3 regions of the Exiguobacterium sp. s95 genome follow, and region 3 is predicted to be linked to each of the others. Evidence: riboswitches for the same ligand, from Rfam matches in the RefSeq annotation. Region 3 holds a riboswitch; each other region holds the start of a gene.
What was found. Region 3 has a riboswitch for thiamine pyrophosphate ahead of KNP99_RS00865 (3-oxoacyl-ACP reductase). Riboswitches for the same ligand answer to the same signal wherever they lie in the genome.

Region 1 (5,123 bases), 610 kb from region 3:
TCACAATTTATAAAGATGATGTAGTGTATCGCTCGAAAACGATTACCTATAAACAAGCGAAAGCAGAACAATGAGTGTGCTACGAACCGCAAATTGAAGGAGGGCATGGGATGGCAGAAAATCGTATCGAAGAAAATCGGGACGGGACGATCATTCGTCTACAAGGTGGGTTTTATGATGTCATGACGACGCAGGGCGAGGTGCGATCGCGCGCTCGGGGAAACTTCCGAAAACGTGGTATCAGTCCTGTTGTAGGAGATGAGGTCGTATTGCATATCGAAAGCGAAACTGGATACATTTTAGAAGTGAAGGAACGGCAAAATTTCCTGGTTCGTCCACCGGTCGCAAACATCGATCAAGCGTTGCTTGTCGTCTCAGCAGCAGAACCGGACTTTTCAGCCCATTTGCTCGATCGATTTTTAGTCTTAATCGAAGCAAAAGAGATTCAACCTATCATTATCTTGACGAAGATGGATTTGTTGCAAGGAACAGCGGAAGCAGAAGTCCGGACGGCGATTGCCGGTTACCGACAAATCGGTTATCAGGTGATTGAGACGTCGAGTGAGACGCTAGAAGGGGTAGAGGAAGTCCGCCCGCTACTCAAGGAAAAAACAAGTGTGCTCGCGGGACAGTCGGGAGTCGGAAAAAGTTCATTGTTGAATGCGCTCGATGCGACGCTCGATCTCGAGACGAGCCACATCTCGAAATCGCTCGGACGCGGACGACATACGACGCGTCATGTGACGTTAATTCCGCTTGCAGAGGGCTTGATTGCTGATACGCCAGGGTTTTCGAACCTCGATTTTCCACACGAGATGGAAATCGAAGAATTACGTTGGTGTTTTCCGGAATTCGTCGCACGGCAAGATACGTGCAAATACCGTGGTTGCCTGCATTTAAACGAACCAGGCTGTGCTGTCAAAAAATCAGTTGAGGGAGAAGAAATCATGTCCTCACGCTATACGAATTATGGTATGTTTGTAGAGGAAATCAAGAATCGAGCGCGGAGGTATTGAAATGATTAAAATCGCACCATCTATTTTATCAGCAGATTTCGCCAACCTAGAACGAGACGTTAAAGCTGTCGAGGCGGCAGGAGCAGATTACATCCATTTCGACGTCATGGACGGCCAGTTCGTCCCGAACATTTCATTTGGTCTACCCGTCCTCAGTAGTCTTCGTCAAAAGACGGACATGGTCCTTGACGTTCATTTAATGATCGATCGACCAGAAAACTTCGTCGAAGCGTTTGTAGCGGCAGGAGCGGATATCGTCACCTTCCATGTCGAAGCGACGAATCATGTCCATCGTGTCTTGCAACAAATTAAAGGGGCTGGAGCAAAGGCCGGCGTCGTGCTGAATCCACACACGTCACTGTCGACGATTGAACATGTCCTAGAAGAAGTCGACATGGTCTTGTTGATGACGGTCAATCCAGGATTTGGCGGACAAGCTTTCTTGCCGAGCGTCATGACGAAGCTGAAGCAATTGGCGATGATCAAAGCAGAGCGCGGTTTGACGTTCGAAATTGAAATCGATGGTGGTGTCAACGCGGAAACGGCAAAACTGTGTATCGACAATGGGGCAAACGTCCTTGTCGCAGGTTCTGCAATCTACAATGCACCAGACTATGCGGAAGCCATCACTAGTATTCGAAACGCGGCTCACGTATAATAGAGCCAAGACAATTAAATTTTGACCGCAAGGGGTGTCGCGTCAAGCGGCTGAGAGAAGTGAGTAGACTTTAACCCTTCGAACCTGTTCCGTTCAGACGGACGTAGGGATGTGGCGCACGCAGGCAGTACGGCGTCCGTCGTACTGCCTTTTTGTTGTCATCATTATTTTATTTTTAGGAGGAACACAGTATGAAACGATTACAAATGTTAATGGAGATTGCGATTTTCGCGAGTCTCGGTGTTGTATTTGATTTATTGATTCCGTTCAAAATGCCACAAGGCGGATCCATCAGCTTAGCGATGTTACCGATTTTCGTCATGGCCTTTCGTCACGGCGTCGTTGGTGGTGTCATCACGGGTGCGCTCGTCGGAACGATTCAATTGATGTTCGCTCCGCAAGTCTTGACGGTCGTCCAACCGCTGCTTGACTATACGCTTGCATATGGTGTCGTCGGTTTGAGTGGAGTGTTTGCAGGCCAAGTCAAAAAAGCAGCAACAGAAGGTCAAAAAAAGCGTCTCATGACGATTGTTTTGTTTGCGACCTTGTTAGGTGCCGGTCTACGTTACATCTGTCATGTCATCAGTGGAATCGTCTTTTTTGCAGAGTATGCCAAAGGACCAGTCGTTCCTTACTCGTTCATTTATAACGCGACGTATATGGCTCCGTCGTACGTTTTATGTGGGGTCGTTGCAGGTATTTTGCTTACGACAGCACCACGTCTTTTACGTTACTCCGCTCGCGGTATTTAAAGATGAGAGTTTTAATCGTTGCGGCAGGACCGGTAGAAGACGTCCCGACGCTCGCACCATTCGTGAAAGACAAGACGATGATTATCGGTGTTGACGGCGGGATTGCGACATTAGTGGAGCAAGGACTTGATTTTGATGTGGCAATCGGTGACTTTGATTCGCTCGGATACGTTCCGGATGGTGGATTGCTTCATCCGGCAGAAAAAGATGAAACGGACTTAGAACTAGCGTTACGTTACGCTACCGAACAGGCTGCAGGTGCTGAACTACTCATCTTTGGTGCGACGGGTGGTCGGCTCGACATGACGCTACAGAACGTCTATTTGTTAAAACAATTTCCGATGGCACGACTCGTGACGAAACGTGAGGATGTCCGGTACTGGAAAACCGGTCAGTACGAACTCGCGTCTGAAGGGTATCATTACCTGTCATTCATTCCCCTTGTCCCGTCGAACTTGACGTTACGCGGCGTCAAATACCCCTTGACGGAGCATCCTGTTCCGGTCGGTGGTTCGCTGACGGTCAGCAATGAGTGGGTTGGTGTTGCGCAAGTGACGGTCGTCGAAGGGGAAGTCCTCGTCCTGCGCACGCATGAAAAATAAAAACGCGATAGACGCGATTCCATCATATCTCGCTGATGCGACCGGGACATGCGTTCTTCAAGTACACGTCATGACGTCATGAACAAAAAGATAGGTATGGCAAACGCCGATGACTCCGTATGTAAAACGGAAGCATCGGCGTTTTGATTTATTAGTCAGTCGACTGTTTAAGTTCAACGGATTCCGGCACCCGGTGTATCCAGGGCCAGATAACAAGTCATCGTTGTTCGTTTTGAAGTGTCGAACTGGCTGCTTGTTGTTCGCTTTTTGCAGCGATATGTTTTCCTTTGACGAAAAGATGGTAACTTGCCCATGTCAGTAGGAAGAAAGGGACGCCGAGATATAAGGCGACGCGTTGATCGGCTTGAAAACCCAAACTGATTAAGACGAGCAGATTGAGTGAGAATGAGAGGATGGGTAAGACTGGGAAGAACGGTGTTTTGAACTTCAGTTCGTCAAGCGTGTGTCCTGCCTTGATGAATTGGCGTCGGAAAGCGATTTGCGAAGCGGAAATCGAGATCCAACCGACTTGTGCTCCGAGACCGGCGATGGATAATAGCCAGATGAAGACGGTATCTTCTGCGAAGAATGCCGTCAATAAGGATAACATCGCGAACAGCATCGTGAACGTTAAGGCGCGCATCGGCACACCCCGCTGATTGACGATGGCGAGTTTCTTTGAAATCATGCCTTCTTGCGACATCGACCAGAGCATGCGTGTCGCAGCATACAGTCCAGAGTTTCCGACGGATAAGAGTGCCGTCAAAACGACGATGTTCATCAAATCTGCAGCATATGGGATACCGATTGCGTCAAATACCATGATGAAGGGACTGCTGATGCCGCTCGCCGATTCATACGGAATTAAAGCCCCGATAATTGTAATCGAGAGGACGAAGAAAATAAACGTCCGCCAAACCGTATTACGAATCGCTTTCGGAATCGATTTTTCTGGATCACTCGATTCCCCGGCAGCGACACCAATCAATTCTGTTCCTTGGAAAGCGAAGTTGACGGCAATCATCGTCGTCAAGACGCCGAGAGCCCCGTTCGGAAACCAGCCGTTCGCCGTGAAGTTCGCGAACAACGTAGCTGGTCGTTCAGCCGCCATATCAATCCATCCGAACCATGCGGCTCCCCCGAGTCCGATGAAGAACAGGATGGCGAGTACTTTAAGACTTGAAAACCAAAATTCTGCTTCTCCGAATGCTTTCGCAGAGATCGCGTTCAATCCGAATAAGATGACGGTAAATAAGGCGCACCAGATGACGACGGGAACCTGTGGAAACCAGCGATCCATCAGACTACCGGCAGCTGTGATTTCAAGAGCGACGGTCACGGCCCAGCCGAGCCAATAAATCCAACCGACGGCAAAACCGATGCCTGGACCGATAAAACGTGTCGTATACGTTTGGAATGAACCGGACACAGGCATGTGGACAGCCATCTCTCCTAGACAGAGCATCGTTAAGTACATGATTGTTCCGCCGACGATGTAACTGAGGACCGCCCCGAGTGGTCCTGCTTGCGAAATCGTCAACCCTGAACCGAGAAATAACCCCGTCCCGATAATACCACCAAGCGAAATCATGAATAGATGTCGGCTTGTCATGGCTCTTTTTAACTGCATGATGAATTCCCCCTTGAGCAATAAAGTAACTGCCAACTTATTGTAAGCGTTTTCAAATGCTGCGACAATTACTTTAGGAGAAAAATAAAAAAGACGACAAAAAAACCGGAAGGGAAGATTCCCGTCCGGTTTTTGCGCCTTATACGCGTTCGACTTTACCTGATTTAAGAGCTCGAGCTGAAACCCAAACCTTTTTAGGTTTACCGTCAACGAGGATACGTACTTTTTGTACGTTGACTCCCCAAGTGCGTTTCGTTTTGTTCAATGCGTGTGAACGGTTGTTTCCCGACTTCGGCGATTTTCCAGTAACGTAGCATTTACGTGCCATGCGTTCCGCCTCCTTTTATGTTGTTTTGCGTTCGTCCTAATAGACACTTTGCTATCTTAGCATGGTGTCAGGACGGTTGCAACATAAAAAAAGTAGCTGACAAGAAAAAAACTTGACAGAGAACCTCAAAATTTAAA
Region 2 (5,123 bases), on a different contig from region 3:
TAGTTTGATTCTTCGAAGATCATTCGACTTTTGGCGCGGACCACTAATCGTTGCATGCACGAGAGCAGCAGCCTCGAGCTTTTGAGTGAGTAATTCTTTTACTTGGTGTAATTCCACTGTAGTCCCGTCCTTTTCTGATTGTTCTTTCGAAACTGTAGCAAATTCCACCCTATTCGACAAGTAAGGTAGCTTCATCATTAAAGGAGGAACGAACGATGTTCAAAAAACTTTTATCACAAATCGGAATCGGTGCCGCCACAGTCGATACACGACTCGACAGCGAACGCTGTGAGCCAGGCGGACAGATTCACGGAACCGTCCATATTAAAGGCGGCAATGTCGACCAAGAAATCGATCGGATTTATTTAGCGTTTAATACACAATATAAAGAAGAAGTCAGGGACAGCACGACATTTACGACGTTCACACTCGATCGTTTTTCGCTAAACGAAGCCGCCTTTACGATTGAAGCAGGTGTCGAACGCGAAATTCCGTTTACGCTTCAAGTACCATTCAATACGCCGCTCTCGGTCAGTCAATCGAAGTCATGGATTGAAACGGGTCTCGATATCGCCCAGGCGGTCGATCCGTCAGACCGGGACGCCATCATCGTCCAAGCCAATGACCTCCAATCCGTTATCTTAGAAGCGATGGAAGAACTTGGTTTCCGACTCAAGAAAGCGGACACGGAAAAACTTCCCGGGCGTTACCGGAAGGATTTACCGATCGCCCAGGAACTCGAGTATTCGGCACGCAATACGTACTTCGCCCATAAACTCGATGAAGTCGAACTCATCATGCTCCAAGACCGTACCGGCATCGACATCGTCTTGCAAATCGACCGTCGTGCCCACGACTTAGGTTCGCTCTTCAGTGAGATGGCGGGTGCGGATGAGACGATGACGAAGCTATCCTTATCGAACCACGATTTGATGGACCGAAACGCCGTCAAACAACAATTAAACGATTTGATTGAACGGTACAGCTGATTTCCTTACCAGAATTTTCATCATGCCTGTAATCCACCAACAAAAAAAACTGAGCGATTGCCATGACTTTCTTTACGAAAGCTGAAAATTGCTCAGGTTTTGTGCAGTCTGCCGTCTGATCGCGCTGATCAACAGCGGCTAAAGCTGTACTTATCGTTTCGTTACTTTTGGTTGACGCGTAACTTGTGTAAAGAGACGTTCAAACGTTTCTTCCGTCCAGCCCATTTCCCAAAACATCAATTCGTAATAACAGCTTCTGACGAAATGGTGTTTCATCCGTTCCCGTTCTGCTTCAGTCGCTTGCGCCGCCAAAGCATCCAGCCGGTCGACCTGTTCAAAGACGACCCGTTCGAACCATTCCGAGCTGTATGTTGCAATCCACTGTTGATAAATCGGTGACGCCGGTGACTTCGTCAACAGTTGTTGTCCGACTTCATAATAAAGCCAGTAACACGGTAAAATCGCTGCAATCGTTTCCCCGAGTGTCCCCTCGCTCGCATGATGCATATGTGAGACATAGGCATACGCAGTCGGTGCCGGTTCGAACGCTGCTAAATCCGCTTCCGTAATAGCGAGCGGTTCAAAAAACGATTGATGGAGTGATAGCTCAGCCGCATAGGTCGATGTCGCATGTTCCGCGAGTTCCGCGATCATCGCAAAATCCGTTGCCTTTGAGGCGGCCCGGGCTTGAATTTTTGCGAAATGTTTTAAGTAATACGCATCCTGCATGACATAATGTCGAAATTTTTCGAGCGGTAACGTCCCGTCACCAATGCCTGTGACGAATGGATGGGAAAAACTGCTGTCCCAATATGTTTTTGCGGCTTGCCGAATTTCTTGACTGAATTTCAACCTAATTCCCCCTTTTGTTGAATCAAAAAACGCCACACCCTACGAACAGGGCATGACGTGAAGAGACAACAAGAGAGATATTCACGCCACTTCCCTCCGTAAGTCCAAACTTAATCAGGTTCAAAGGGTCCGAACGTCTTCGTCGTCTCAGTCGGCCTACCGACTCCCCTAGTGGTCATTATTTAATTCCTCTTCACTATATCATTTTTTCAGTCACATGATCAGGATTTTATAATGAAATGTAGTATAGGATTAGGGACACGAGGTGGGCGGTTCATTCCGCCTCAAGACCGATTCCGTTCTGGAAGACGTCACTTACAATGAAATTAGCACCTGATACTACCTACTATACTCGGAGGATTTATACTATGAATAAAGCAACAAAAATCATGACCACGACGCTTTTAGCGACAAGTTTACTTCTACCGACTGCTGCTTCAGCAGAGCAAGTCGTCGATAAAACAATCATCACGCTTGGTGAATCGCTCGGGGCAAAGGATAAAGCCTGGGTACTCGCCCGATTGAATGCGCCGGAAGGCATTACGCCCGTCATCGCCACGGCAGCGGATGAAGAAAAATATTTAGGGAAAAACGTTCCCCAATCGCAACTCGGCGGCAATATGTACTCTTCCGCAAAAATCGAACTCGCTGAAAAAGGCGACGGTTTATCTGTCGCGACCGAAAACATTACCTGGGTAACAAAAGACATGTACTTGAACGCGCTCGTCACTGCAGGCGTAACGGACGCCGACATCACAATCACTTCCCCTTATAAAGTCACCGGGACCTCTGCTTTGACGGGGATCATGAAAGCATACGATCAAACGTCGGCTGAGACCGGCATTAAATTGACGGATGAACGAAAAGATTTAGCCCAACAAGAGTTATCGGTCACTTCCGATGTCGGAAAAACGGTCGGGACGGACAAAGTCGCCGAACTGATGAATGAAATCAAAGCAGAGATCGCCAAACAAAAGCCGAAAACCAAAGTCGATATCGAGAATGTCATCATCCAAGTCATTCAAAATAACAACATCCAGTTGTCGGACGCCCAAATGGAGCGGTTGACGTCATTGTTCAGTCAAATGGAGAAAGCTGACTTGAACTGGGGACAAATCGAGACCGGATTAAAGGGTGCCGGGCAAGATATCCACGCGTTCGCGACCTCCGAAGAAACGAAAGGATTTTTTGCAAAACTGTTTGACGGCTTAAGTAAGTTCTTTAACTCGATTTCCGGACTGTTCAAGTAACTGAAAACGATTTCATTTTCAGTTCAAAACATGGTAAACTAACTTTATCGAAACGAAAAGGTGGTGTAAAAGATGGGTTTTGCTGCGTGTAAGCAATGGTTGATGGAACAACTTTATCTGTTGCGCGCGATTTTTCATGAAATGGCGTTCTAAAGGACGAGTCTGCCCTTTTCTTAGGAACATCCATCTGAAAAATAAAGCAAAGCGCACCTTTTACGGTAAACGGAGAGCGCTATTTGCGTTCTCCGTTTTTTGATGCGCATGAAAGGAAGTTACTGATCATGATTTGCGACATCCAACACCTGACAAAACAATTTGGGGGAGCATCCGTCTTAACCGATGTCTCGCTCTATCTTAAACAAGCTGACCGCATCGGATTGATCGGTCGAAACGGAACCGGAAAAACCACGTTACTGCGTTTAATCGCGCAACTCGAAACAGCGGACAGCGGAACCCTTTATCTCAAAAAAGGACTTTCCATCGGTTATTTGGCTCAAATTCCACAGTTCGCAGAAGAATTGACGGGCCTTGATGTTCTCTGGACCGCATTTGCCCAAATCGTCGCCTTACGGACGACGATGCATCAGCTTGAACAACAAATGGCAAGTGCTGACCACCTGGACGATGTGCTAAATGAGTATACGCGTGTGACCGAACAATTCGAACAACAGGACGGTTACCTGCTCGACTCGAAAATCCAGCGCATGATTAACGGACTCCACCTCGATGCCTTGCTGACACGTCCCTTTTCTCAATTAAGTGGTGGCGAACAAACGAAAATCTGCCTCGGCCGGATGCTGCTGGTGGAACCAGACTTGTTGATTCTCGACGAACCGACGAATCACCTCGATCTCGCAGCAATCGAATGGCTCGAACAATTTTTAAACAGTTATCCGGGCGCTGTCATCATCGTCTCGCATGATCGCGTGTTTCTTGACGCAAGTGTCAACTTGATCGCTGAACTTGAAGATGGTGAACTGACAATCTACCCAGGAAATTATTCGGCGTACACGGTCGCGAAAGAACGCCTGCTCCTCGAACAATTCCACGCCTACACGGAACAACAAAAGAAAATCAAACAGATGAAGGATGCGATTCGGCGCTTGCGCCAGTGGGCAAATGAAGCCTCTCCGCCAAGCGAAAAACTGTTCCGAAAAGCAAAAGCCATGGAACGGGCACTCGAACGGATTGAGCGACTCAAACGGCCGCTCCTGGAAAAAGCGGTGCCTGACATCCGCTTTTCGTCGCAAGGGCAACTCAGTCAAATCGTTTACCGTCTTGAGGATGTCACGCTTTCCGTCGCCGGCCGGAAGTTGTTCGCGTCGCTCGATTTCGAAGCCGCGGCACGTGACCGGATTGGAATCGTCGGTGCGAACGGAAGTGGGAAAACGACGTTATTACGTGTCTTACTTGGACAACTCCAGCCGACGAACGGACGTGTCACGCGTGGTCCGTCAAATCAGGTCGGATTTTTATCGCAACACGTCGATATGCCGGGTGAAGAGCGACTGATCGATTACTTCCGCTCACACGTTTCGGCGGACGAAGGAACAGCTCGCTCCCTGTTGGCCCGTTTCCTCTTTTTCGGTCCACGTGTCTTCTTACCGATTACTGCGTTAAGCGGCGGGGAAAAGATGCGCTTGATGCTCGCGATTCTTGTCCATTCGCCGCTTAATGTCCTGATTCTTGACGAACCGACGAATCACCTCGACATTGAATCCCGCGAGGCGCTTGAAGAAGCACTCGAGCACTTTGACGGAACGCTGATTGCCGTATCGCACGACCGTTATTTCTTGAACCGACTCTTCTCGAAAACCTATTGGCTAGATGACACGACAGAAATCTTTCACGGTTCTTACCAATATGCTGCCGAAAAACGACATGCCCGGTCAATCGTCGAATCAGCGGCACCCACGCCCCGCGCTACCCGGACGCCGGTAGCCGGGAAACATCCGGCTTTAAATGCAGGCGAACTCGAACAGCAGATTCAACAGCTAGAGGATGAGGTGGCTTTACTCGATACATCACTCGC
Region 3 (5,123 bases):
GAAGGATAGCGGTTCCAAGACTTGATTGAGATCGATTCCGAAAATCGACAAGATGTTCCCCGTATCATTTGCGCCAATCAGTTGATTCGTCAATCCCTCTTTGACGGCTTCCGGCAACGTGACAGCCATTCCGCTGATGAAAAACAGGAGGAACACGAGGGTCAATTCCAATGTCGTCCACGAGACGTCCGTGTCCTGCATCAGTTCGACGAACGCCTGATAATCGGCAGACTTCTCGATTTGTTGGACGAGAACGGTCATGACACCGAACAGGACGAGAAAACCAATACAAGCGAGTCCTATACCAAACAAGATATTGCGTAACATATGCGAGCGTTCCTTTCGCTGTTGCCTCCGCTCCATAAAAGCGCCTCCCCTTGACTAGATTGTTTGTATAGTTATTCCTGTTCCAGGTGATTTGAAAACGAATCTTCTGCAGTAAATACAAAAAGTAGCCCGTTCATGACGAACGGGCTACTTCCCAGACGCCGAACTCCGATTGGCAGGAACGCTTACTTTACGATTTTTTTCACGTCCGACTGCCCACCTGATCTAAACCAAAATGTTCCCGAAGCGTAGTCCCTTGATAGGCTTCTCTAAACAACCCTCTTTTTTGCAGTTCAGGAACGATCAGGTCTACAAAATCCTCTAAGCTTGACGGGAGTGACGGCGGCATCAGATTAAATCCGTCTGCGATACCCATTTCAAACCACAGCTCCATCTGATCGACGATTTCTTCCGGTGTACCTATCAGTGTCAGGTGTCCCCCACCAGCTGCCAGATAACCTAACAGTTCTCTTAGTGTAGGCTTTGTATCATCGATGATTTCAAGAATCGTTTTATAGCGTCCGACGGGTCCTGAAAACGCTTCGACAGGCGGTAAGGACGGCACCTCTTTGTCAAGATCCCAATCAGAACAGTCCTGTTTCAAAAAGAAACTCAGTTGCTTCAAGGCATTCGCGACCGGTAATTTTTCATCTAGTTCGGCTTTCTTCGCCAGCGCCTCTTCCCGGGTTCGACCGACGTATGTAACCAATCCAGGAAAGATTTTAATCTGCCGCTCCGGTGACTCACTTTCTTTGATTTGTTTCTGTAGACTTTCCCGGAATGCTTTCGCTTGCTTTACATTCCACGACACCGAATAGACGGCATCCGCGTGCTTTGATGCAAGTGCAATCCCTTGGGCAGATGCACCCGCCTGCATTGCCACCGGCTTCCCTTGAGGACTACGCGGTGTAGACGAAGGACCTTTTACGTTGAAGTAGGTCCCGCTATGATGGATCGGTTGAATCTTTTCAGGATCAATTAACCGGTTGTCCGTCCGGCTCGAAAGGAAATCAGCTCGATCCCAGGATAAAAATAATTTTTCCATTACAGATGCAAATTCATCCGCCTTTTGATACCGTTCGTCCCTTGCAGGGAGCGCATCCATACTATGGTTTAACGCTTCCCAGTCCGTCATCGACGTAACCAGGTTCCAGCCGACACGCCCGTTCGTCACGTGATCAAGGCTTAACAGTTGTCTCGCCGCTGTATACGGATTTGAAAACGTACTCGATATCGTTGAAACTAACCCGATATGGCGGGTTACTTGAGAAATAGCGGTTAAATTGATTACAGGATCGAGCCAAAAGGCCGGTAGTTCAGTTGCGTTTGCAGCAGGAAAAGATTGATTGTCAGCAAAAAATACAGCATCCAGGCAACCCGCTTCCGCTAGTTGAGCCAATCGCTGATAATAACCGCTCTCCCCGATTTCTTCAATCGCAGAATCCGGCATTAACCATGCCGCTTGATGATGGCCACAGCCGTACAATAAAACACCGATGTTTAACTGCTTCGTTTTCGTCATCTTTAGGTCCCTGACTCCTTTCTCCTGAGCGCTGACATCAGTTCATCGTCAATCCGCCATCTACGGTTAGATTTTGACCGGTAATGCCAGAGGCTGCTTCTGACGCTAAAAAGGCGACCAATTGCGCAACCTCTTCCGGCGTCGTCACTCTTTTTAACGGAGTTGATTGGGCAATTAAATCGAATACTTCAGCGGTCGTCACAGCACTGGCATCCGTCACTTTCAACAAGCCGCCGGAGACGACATTCACGTTTATGCCGTACTGTCCTAGCTCTGATGCAAGATTACGCGTAAAGCCGATCAACCCTGCTTTTGCCGTCGTATATTCGTGATAGGGAACTACCGGGTTTTGATACAGATTCGTGCCGATGCTGATGATGGTGCCGTTATTTCGTTCAATGAATTGCGGCAGAACACTTTGCACGACGTGGAACGCTGCTTTCAACGTGCCATCCAACTGTTTTTGATAATCTTCCCATTCCAAATCGATGAATGATTTTTGAGCGCGCGGATCGAACTTAAAATCGACTAATGCATTATTGATTACGACATCGATTTGTCCGTAATGAGCTGTCGCTAACTGCATCAATGTCTCGACGTCTTGTCGCTTCGTGACATCCGCATACAGGGCAATGGCATGTTCTGCACCGAGCTCATTTACGAGTTCCTCTGCCGCATCCTCGCTCTTATAATAATTAATCACAACTTTAAACCCGTTGTTCACCAATACTCTTGCAATCGTCGCGCCAAGTCCCCGACTGCTTCCCGTCACTAACACTGTTCTGTTCACTGTCTTCCACTCCTTCATCGTCTTTTGCAACTTAAATAGCGAAGTCGTAAACAAAAAAAGCGCAACTCTCCAAAAGGAAAGTTGCGCACGTCTAAATAATCACATAACAAAAAACCGACAGACTGGTCTTCGCTTGTTTATTAGAGTCTACACTTCCCTACGCTAGTACGAACTAGTTCAGGTTCAAAGGGTTTGAGTATCTACTCATCTCAGTTTAGTAACACCCCTAGTGATTCTATTCAAGTTACCTTCACTTTAGCGGTCTTAGAAATATCTGTCAATAATGACAGGACAGTTTTGTCGGTGTCTCTTTTGATTACGAACGAAAGCCTTGCCTCCGTCGACCGGAAGCAAGGCTCTTTTGATTGCCATGATTTATTTCTCTGTTATACGCCTTCGTAGGCAAGTTCCATGATGTTCCGAAGTTCCGTCACGAGCGGCATTTTCGGATTCGCTGTCGTACATTGATCCTCGAATGCATCGACTGCCATCTTATCGAGTTTTGCTTCAAAGTCGGCTTTTTTGATGCCTTGGGCTTTGAACGACATTTTGATGTTCAACTGTTGTCCGAGTTCTGTGATCGCTTGGATTAATGATTCGACACCTTGTTCCGTCGTCGCTGCCGGTAGTCCGAGATAACGGGCGATTTCTGCGTACCGTTCATCAGCGATGAATGATTCATATTTCGGGAACGAAGCAAGTTTCGTCGGTTTCGCTGCATTGTAGCGGATGACGTGTGGCATCAGAATTGCATTCGTCCGACCGTGTGGCGTGTGGAACTCCCCACCGATTTTGTGTGCGATCGAATGGTTAATCCCGAGGAAGGCATTGGCAAACGCCATTCCGGCCATCGTTGACGCATTGTGAACTTTTTCGCGTGCTTCGGCATCGTCACCATTCGCATAAGCGCGTGGCAAGTAGTCGAAGATCATCTTGATCGCTTTTAGCGCCAGTCCGTCCGTATAGTCGTTCGCGAGGACGGAGACGAAGGCTTCTGTCGCATGTGTCAAGACGTCCATTCCGGTGTCAGCCGTGATTGATGCCGGGACCGTCATGACGAATTCCGGATCGATGATTGCGACGTCTGGTGTTAATGCATAGTCAGCAATCGGATACTTGACGTTTTTCTCTTTGTCCGTGATGACGGTAAACGGTGTGACTTCAGATCCTGTTCCGGACGTCGTCGGAATCGCGACGAACTTCGCTTTGTTACCGAGCGCCGGGAATTTATAGGCCCGTTTCCGGATATCGAGGAACTTTTGACGTAAGTTCGAGAACGTTTCGTTCGGTTGCTCGTAGAAGAGCCACATGCCTTTCGCTGCATCCATCGCTGATCCGCCACCGAGGGCGATGATCAAGTCCGGTTTGAAGTCGCGCATCGCTTGCGCTCCTGTCTGAACCGTTGCAACCGATGGATCCGGTTCGACTTGGTCGAAGATCCGGTAGCTGACGCCTGCCGGTAAGTTGCGGATGACTTTATCCGCGTAGCCGAACTCGACCATCGCTTGATCGGTGACGATCAACGCACGTGAGACATCTTGAATCGATTTCAAGTATTGGACTGAATTTTTTTCAAAGAAAATCTTTTCCGGTACTTTGAACCACTGCATGTTCACGCGTCGTCTCGCCACCTTCTTGACATTGAGTAGATGTTTCGCCGTTACGTTTTCAGAGACGGAGTTTTTCCCGTAAGAGCCGCAACCGAGTGTCAGTGATGGTGTCAATTCGTTATACAGATCACCAATCCCACCGTGTGCTGACGGGCTGTTGACGAGAATCCGGCAGGCTTTCATCCGCATTCCGAATGTCGTCATCAAGTCGTCATTCGTCGTGTGGATGACTGCCGTATGACCGAGGCCACCGATTTCAAGCATCCGTTCAGCGACATGGAACGCATCTTCCGTTGACTGGACGCTATACGCACCAAGGACAGGGCTTAGTTTTTCGTGTGAGAGTGGTTCTTCTGAGCCGACTTTTTCAAGTTCTGCGACGAGCATGACGGTGTTGCTCGGGACGTCGATGCCGGCTTTTGCTGCGATCCATGTTGCCGGTTTCCCGACGATGTCAGCATTGACGGCACATGTATCGGTTTTGATGACGAGCGCTTCGAGACGTTTTTTCTCATCTGCTGTACAGAAGTAGCAACCGAGTGCTTCCATCTCCGCCCGGACTTCCGCGTAGATTTCCTGATCGATGATGACCGCTTGCTCCGATGCACAAATCATGCCGTTATCAAACGTTTTGGAGAGGACAAGGTCACTGACGGCACGTTTGATTTTCGCTGTTTTTTCGATGTAACACGGGACGTTCCCTGGTCCGACACCGAGTGCCGGTTTTCCTGTTGAATAGGCTGATTTGACCATGCCGGCTCCGCCGGTCGCAAGGACCATCGCGATATCCGTGTGGTTCATCAAGACTTTTGTTGCTTCGAGTGACGGTTGTTCGACCCACTGGATACAGTCACGCGGTGCGCCCGCTTTGACG

Region 1: it holds a riboswitch for thiamine pyrophosphate, as region 3 does, so the genes downstream of both, thiT (energy-coupled thiamine transporter ThiT) here and KNP99_RS00865 (3-oxoacyl-ACP reductase) in region 3, are expected to answer to the same signal.
Region 2: it holds a riboswitch for thiamine pyrophosphate, as region 3 does, so the genes downstream of both, tenA (thiaminase II) here and KNP99_RS00865 (3-oxoacyl-ACP reductase) in region 3, are expected to answer to the same signal.

What each region holds. Positions count from the first base shown of each region.
Region 1 is NZ_JACSMM010000001.1:777,025-782,147, reverse strand. Features, by position in the region: gene pknB (Stk1 family PASTA domain-containing Ser/Thr kinase) at 1-74, shown strand, start outside; gene rsgA (ribosome small subunit-dependent GTPase A) at 111-1,016, shown strand; gene rpe (ribulose-phosphate 3-epimerase) at 1,018-1,674, shown strand; TPP riboswitch at 1,695-1,801, shown strand; gene thiT (energy-coupled thiamine transporter ThiT) at 1,866-2,426, shown strand; gene KNP99_RS04275 (thiamine diphosphokinase) at 2,429-3,028, shown strand; gene KNP99_RS04270 (amino acid permease) at 3,246-4,658, opposite strand; gene rpmB (50S ribosomal protein L28) at 4,798-4,986, opposite strand.
Region 2 is NZ_JACSMM010000003.1:257,680-262,802, reverse strand. Features, by position in the region: gene KNP99_RS08555 (class I SAM-dependent methyltransferase) at 1-117, opposite strand, end outside; gene KNP99_RS08550 (sporulation protein) at 216-989, shown strand; gene tenA (thiaminase II) at 1,140-1,841, opposite strand; TPP riboswitch at 1,916-2,021, opposite strand; gene KNP99_RS08540 (DUF1002 domain-containing protein) at 2,210-3,091, shown strand; gene abc-f (ribosomal protection-like ABC-F family protein) at 3,373-5,123, shown strand, end outside.
Region 3 is NZ_JACSMM010000001.1:166,193-171,315, reverse strand. Features, by position in the region: gene KNP99_RS00875 (hypothetical protein) at 1-363, opposite strand, end outside; gene KNP99_RS00870 (LLM class flavin-dependent oxidoreductase) at 530-1,849, opposite strand; gene KNP99_RS00865 (3-oxoacyl-ACP reductase) at 1,887-2,639, opposite strand; TPP riboswitch at 2,777-2,877, opposite strand; gene adhE (bifunctional acetaldehyde-CoA/alcohol dehydrogenase) at 3,026-5,123, opposite strand, start outside.